2 linked regions of the Tahibacter amnicola genome follow. The protein of the gene in region 1 interacts with the protein of each later gene in a pairwise test. Links are inferred from orthologs where the notes say so. Each region holds a gene or a part of one and is shown in the gene's direction. Other genes may lie near its edges.

Region 1 (3,317 bases):
GTCAATCATGAATAACGGCGTGCGGGCATAGGCGGAGGACGACTATGCGCAGCCGCGGATGTGCTTTCAAGGAATAAGGGGCCATCCATGCGCCCGGGAATGGCGCGTCCTGGCCAGGGGAGTAGCAGTCCGGGGGCGGACTGCAACGGCTGCGCTGGGCTTGTCCGAACCCTGCGGGTACAATCCGGCCGCAACCTGCCCAGGCGGACCACCGTTCCGTCATGCGGTTGCCGGCCGGACAATCGCATCCAATGAACACTACACCACGACCGACAATCCAATGGCGCGCCTGCAGTGGCGCGAATCGTACGAGGGCCACTCATGGCATGGAATGAGCCGGGCAAACGCGACCCCTGGCGCGGCAATCAGAAAGGCCCGGATGTCGAGGAAACACTTAGGCGACTCAGAGAGCGGTTCGGCAACCTGCTCGGTGGCTCCGGCGGGCGCAGCGGCGGCACTGGCGGGATCCTGCTGGTCGTGCTGGCGATCGTCCTGCTGTGGACCGTGGCCGATACCGTCACGATCATCAATGCACAGGAAGTGGGCGTCGTACAGCGGTTCGGAAAGAAGAACCGCGTGCTCGGCCCTGGCATGAGCTTCAAGTGGCCGCGCCCGATCGAAACCGTGACCAAGGTGGCGACCACCCGCGTCCAGTCGCTGGACGATGAAGTCGTCATGCTGACGATGGATGAAAACATCGTCCGGATCCGTTTCAACGTGCAGTACCAGATCAGCAATGCCGAGGACTACCTTTTCAAGCTGCGCGACGCCGAAGGCACCGTGAAGGAAGCGGCCGAGAGTGCCGTGCGCCAGGTGATCGGCGGTAGCGAGATGGATCACATCCTTTCCGGCGAAGGCGCCGAGCTGGTCAGCGAGACCAAGAAGGTGCTGCAGCAGACACTCGATTCCTACGAATCGGGGCTGGCCGTGACCGAGGTGAATTTCCAGCTGGTCGCTCCACCGGACCAGGTCAAGGAAGCCTTCGACGACGTGACCAACGCGCGTGAAAACAAGCAGCAGATCGAGAACGAGGCGCGCGCTTATGCCAATACCGTCGTGCCGGAGGCGCGCGGCAAGGCAGCGCGCATCAAGGCCGAGGCCGAGGGCTACAGCGCCGAGCGCGTCGCGCTCGCCAAGGGTGACGCGGATCGCTTCGAATTGCTGATGGTGCAGTACAAGACTGCCCCGGAAGTGACCCGTCAGCGCCTGTACCTGGAAACCATGCAGGAAGTGCTGACTGAAAGCACCAAGGTCATCGACACCACGGGCGGCCGCAACCTGATCAATCTCCCCGTCGACCGTCTCGGCGGCGCTTTGAATTCAGGAGGCGGCGTCCTGCTGCCGTCGGACGAAGCGGTTCGCGCCAAGCGGGAGGGTTCGCGATGAAGTCGTTGGTTGCTTTGGTTGCCGCCCTGCTGGTGCTGCTCGGGGTCAATTCGCTGTTCGTCGTGCGCGAAGGGCAGTCGGCGTTGCTGCTGCAGTTCGGCAAGATCGTCCGTTCCGACTTCAAGCCGGGACTGCACTGGAAGGTGCCGTTCTTCGAGCAGTCACTGTTGTTCGACAAGCGCATCCTTGGCCTTGACGCCCAGCCGGAGCGCTATCTGACGTCGGAAAAGAAGAGCGTGCTGGTCGATTTCTACGTCAAGTGGCGCATTGACGACCTCGCCAAGTTCTACCAGACCTCCGGCGGCGACGAAGAACAGGCCAATTCGCGCCTGTCGCCGATCGTCAAGGATGCGCTGCGCTTTGAATTCAATGCCCGTCCGCTGCATGAGCTGATTGCCGACGGCCGGGTGGACATCACCAAGCGCGTGCGTGACCAGGTCAATCGCTCGACCCAGAATTCGCTCGGCATCGAAGTGAAGGACGTGCGCATCCGCGGCATCAACTTCCCGGAAGAGGGAACGGTGCTGTCGTCCGTGTACGACCGTATGCGCGCCGAGCGCAAGCAGGTCGCCAACAGCCTGCGCGCCAGCGGTCAGGAAGCGGGTGAAACGATCCGGGCGAACGCTGATCGCGAGCGCCAGGTGCTGCTGGCCGACGCGACGCGCGAAGCGCAGAAGACGCGCGGCCAGGGCGACGCGGAGGCGGCGCAGGTGTACGCGCAGGCCTACGGGAAAGATCCAGAGTTCTACGCCTTCACGCGTAGTCTCGAGGCCTACCGGGCGTCGTTCCGGCAGGGCAACGGTGTGTTGCTGCTCGACCCGAAGTCGGACTTGTTCCGCTACTTCAACGACAGCGACAAGGACTAATGAACATCGCGGCGCCGGGCAACCGGCGCCGTGCAACATGAAGCGGGCGTGCCATCGGTCGGCTGAAAGCGGTCGGGGGCGGGCCCGCTTGCGCGTGCGATATGGGCTTGTGCGGGCGGATTGCCTCGCAGGGCGACAGTTTCTTTGTGTGCGCGTCGGACCGACGCGCTCCTGACAGTCATGTGTTTTTGAAGGAAACAGCCATGGGTAAATCGGTAGTCATTCTCGGCGCGCAGTGGGGCGATGAAGGCAAGGGCAAGATCGTCGACCTCCTGACGGAACAGGTTGGCGCGGTGGTGCGCTTCCAGGGCGGCCACAATGCCGGTCATACGCTGGTGATCGGCGGCAAGAAGACCGTCCTGCACCTGATTCCCTCGGGCATCCTGCGCGACGACGCGCTCTGCCTGATCGGCAACGGCGTCGTCCTGTCGCCGGCGGCGCTGCAGACCGAAATTGCAGAGCTGGAAGCCCAGGGCGTGGATGTGCGGTCGCGCCTGAAGATCTCGCCGGCGACACCGCTGATCATGCCGTACCACATCGCGGTGGACCAGGCGCGCGAACGCGCGTCGGGCGCCAAGGCCATCGGCACCACTGGCCGCGGCATTGGCCCGGCCTACGAGGACAAGGTGGCCCGTCGCGGCATCCGCGTGGCCGACCTGTTCTACCCGGACCAGCTCGCCGACAAGCTGCGCGACGCGGTCGACTACCACAACTTCGTGCTCGCCAACTGGCTCAAGGCCGACACGGTCGATTACCAGAAGGTGCTCGACGAGGCGATGTCGTTCGGTTCCTACGTCAAGCCCATGGTCGACGACGTGTCGACCCTCCTGTACGACCTGCGTCGCGCCGGCAAGCGCATCCTCTTTGAAGGTGCGCAGGGTTCGCTGCTGGATATCGACCACGGCACCTATCCCTACGTCACCTCGTCGAATACGACGGTGGGCGGCGCGTACGCCGGCTCGGGCGTCGGCGCCAAGGACATCGACTACGTGCTCGGCATCGCCAAGGCCTACGCCACGCGCGTGGGTGGCGGTCCGTTCCCGACGGAACTCGACGATGACATGG
Region 2 (3,257 bases), 120 kb from region 1 along the record:
CGGGCATGGTGGTGGTCGACCTCGGTGCCGCGCCGGGCGGATGGTCGCAGCTGGTCAATGAACGCCTGAAAGGGCAGGGCCGGGTGATTGCCCTGGATATCCTGCCAATGCAGGGAATCAGCGGCGTTGACTTCATTTGCGGTGATTTCCGCGAAGATTCCGTGCTGAAGGAACTGGAGGCCCAGCTGGGCGGGGCGCCGGTGGACCTTGTTCTCTCGGATATGGCCCCCAATATGAGCGGCGTCGACGTCGTCGATCAGGCACGGGCAATGCATCTTTCCGAGCTGGCGCTGGAATTTGCGCAGAACTGGCTCAAGCCCGGGGGCAACTTCCTGATCAAGTTGTTCCAGGGCGTCGGCTTTGATGATTACGTACGGAACTTGCGGGCGAGCTTTTCACGCGTCAGCATCCGTAAACCAAAGGCTTCGCGGGCGCGATCCAACGAAGTCTATGCGCTGGCCCAGGGCAAGCGCGCGTGAGGAGTTAACTTGATGAATGACATGGCAAAGAACCTGCTGATCTGGCTGATCATCGCCGCCGTGCTGATGACCGTATTCCAGCAATTCAACCCGCGCGGCGCGGGCCCGCAGGAACTGGCCTATTCGGAGTTCATGGATCGCGTCAAGCGCAACAGCGTGGGCGAGGTCCTGGTCAAGAACGACGGCCGCACGATCGAAGCCAAGCTCAAGGATGGCAGCTCCGTGCGCACCACGGCGATCCTGACCGAGGCCAACATGGCCGACCTCGAGAAGAACGTCGAGAAACTGCGCGTCGAACCCACCGACAACGGTATCTCGGTCGTCGGCATCCTCGTCAACTGGCTGCCGTTCCTGATTTTCATCGGGTTCCTGATCTATGTGATGCGCCAGATGCAGTCCGGCGGCGGTGGCCGCGGCGCGATGAGCTTCGGCCGTTCGCGGGCGCGCCTGCAGGGCGAGGACCAGGTCAAGATCACCTTCGCTGACGTCGCCGGCTGCGACGAGGCCAAGGAAGAGGTCAAGGAACTGGTCGACTTCCTGCGTGACCCGGGCAAGTTCCAGAAGCTGGGCGGCAAGATCCCGCGCGGCGTGCTGATGGTCGGTTCGCCCGGTACGGGCAAGACCCTGCTCGCCAAGGCGATCGCCGGCGAGGCCAAGGTGCCGTTCTTCACCATTTCCGGTTCGGATTTCGTCGAGATGTTCGTCGGCGTGGGCGCCGCGCGCGTCCGCGACATGTTCGAACAGGCGAAGAAGCACGCGCCGTGCATCATCTTCATCGACGAAATCGACGCTGTCGGCCGCCATCGCGGCGCCGGCCTCGGCGGTGGTCATGACGAGCGCGAGCAGACGCTGAACCAGCTCCTCGTCGAGATGGACGGGTTCGAGGGCAATGAAGGCATCATCGTCATTGCCGCCACCAACCGCCCCGACGTGCTCGATCCGGCGCTGCTGCGCCCGGGCCGCTTCGATCGCCAGGTCGTGGTGCCGCTGCCTGACGTGCGTGGCCGCGAACAGATCCTCAAGGTCCACATGCGCAAGGTGCCGGTCGCGACCGACGTCGACCCGCTGGTGATCGCGCGCGGCACGCCGGGCTTCTCGGGTGCGGACCTCGCCAACCTCGTCAACGAGGCGGCCCTGTTTGCTGCCCGCGAGAATTCGCGCGAAGTGACGATGACGCATTTCGACCGCGCCAAGGACAAGATCATGATGGGCGCGGAACGCCGCTCCATGATCATGAGCGAGGAAGAGAAGCGGAACACGGCCTACCACGAGGCCGGCCACGCCATCATCGGCCGCCTGGTGCCCGAGCACGATCCCGTCTACAAGGTCACGATCATTCCGCGCGGTCGCGCTCTGGGCGTCACCATGTACCTGCCCGAAGGCGACCGGTACAGCTGGAACAAGATCATGCTCGAGAGCCGCCTGTGTGCGCTCTACGGCGGCCGTGTCGCCGAAGAGCTTATTTTCGGTGCGGGCAAGGTCACCACTGGTGCCTCCAACGACATCGAGCGGGCCACCCAGATGGCACGCAACATGGTCACCAAATGGGGCCTGTCCGACGAACTCGGTCCGGTCGCCTACGGTGAGCAGGAGGACGAAGTCTTCCTCGGCCGTTCGGTCACCCAGCACAAGAACGTCTCGGACGAGACGGCGCGCAAGATCGACGAGGTTGTTCGCGGCATCCTGGATCGCGCCTACCAGCGGACGCGCGAAATCCTGGCCGACAACATGGACAAACTGCACACCATGGCCAACGCCCTGCTGCAGTACGAAACCATCGACGCGCCGCAGATCGACGCCATCATGGAAGGCCGCGAACCGCCGCCGCCGCGCGACTGGAACGGCACCAACCGTCCCAGCAACGGCAACGGCAGTGCCAACAGCGGCGGACGGGGCGAAAGCCCGATCGGCGGCCCGGCGGTGACCAGCCGCAACGCGCTGCCATCCGATCACTGACTGCGTCAGCGGTGAATGCCTCGCAAGGCCGCCTTCGGGCGGCCTTGCTGCTTTGGTAGACGGCATCGCGCTACGCAGGCGCGCTTGGCGAAGGCGGCTGCCGGCTGCGATAGTCCGGCATCCGATCGTGGACGAGGGAGTGGCCGCCATGTTTTATCCCACCTTGTCGTGCAACGGACGCGAGCTGGTGTTGGACCGCCCGTTGATCTGCGGCATCGTCAACACCACGCCCGACTCCTTTTCGGACGGTGGACGGCACGCGGACGCCGCGGCAGCGATTGCCCATGGACTGGCCCTGGTGGAGCAAGGCGCTGACCTGCTGGATATCGGCGGTGAGTCAACGCGGCCTGGGGCCACAGCGGTCAGTGCAGAAGAGGAACTGGCGCGCGTCATCCCCGTGATCGAGGGGTTGGCGCGCCAGACGACGGTTCCCTTGTCGATCGATACCTCCAAGCCCGACGTGATGCGCGCCGCCGTCGCGGCCGGGGCGGGGCTGATCAATGACGTCCAGGCCCTGCGCCTGCCCGGTGCACTGGATGCGGCAGCCGAGCTGAAGGTTCCGGTGTGCTTGATGCACATGCAGGGCGAGCCGCGCACCATGCAGGAGGCGCCGAATTACGAGGAGGTAGTGGCCGACGTCAAACGCTTCCTTGCCGATCGCATCTTTACCTGCGAGCTGGCCGGCATCGACAAGAAACGCATCCTGGTCGATCCGGGCTTCGGCTTCGGCAAGTCGCTGGAACACAACCTGGAGCTGCTGCGCCAGCTCAAGGCACTGGCCGGGCTCGGCGTCCCGCTGATGGTCGGCCTGTCGCGCAAATC

What was found.
Region 2: the proteins of hflC (region 1) and ftsH interact in binary tests that used the Escherichia coli proteins (3 or more experiments, as listed by UniProt). The link is inferred for Tahibacter amnicola from one-to-one orthologs.

The regions. Positions count from the first base shown.
Region 1 is NZ_CP104694.1:2,199,538-2,202,854, forward strand. The notes cover bases 318-3,317. They hold hflC (protease modulator HflC), read left to right. Parts: upstream 318-1,382; coding sequence 1,383-2,252; downstream 2,253-3,317. Other genes in these bases: hflK (FtsH protease activity modulator HflK), read left to right, coding at 322-1,386; N4264_RS09360 (adenylosuccinate synthase), read left to right, coding at 2,456-3,317.
Region 2 is NZ_CP104694.1:2,080,587-2,083,843, forward strand. What follows is about bases 24-2,963. They hold ftsH (ATP-dependent zinc metalloprotease FtsH), read left to right. Parts: upstream 24-491; coding sequence 492-2,435; downstream 2,436-2,963. Other genes in these bases: rlmE (23S rRNA (uridine(2552)-2'-O)-methyltransferase RlmE), read left to right, coding at 24-479; folP (dihydropteroate synthase), read left to right, coding at 2,584-2,963. In the rest of the region: more of rlmE, read left to right, coding at 1-23; more of folP, read left to right, coding at 2,964-3,257. UniProt on the Escherichia coli protein: Acts as a processive, ATP-dependent zinc metallopeptidase for both cytoplasmic and membrane proteins. Plays a role in the quality control of integral membrane proteins.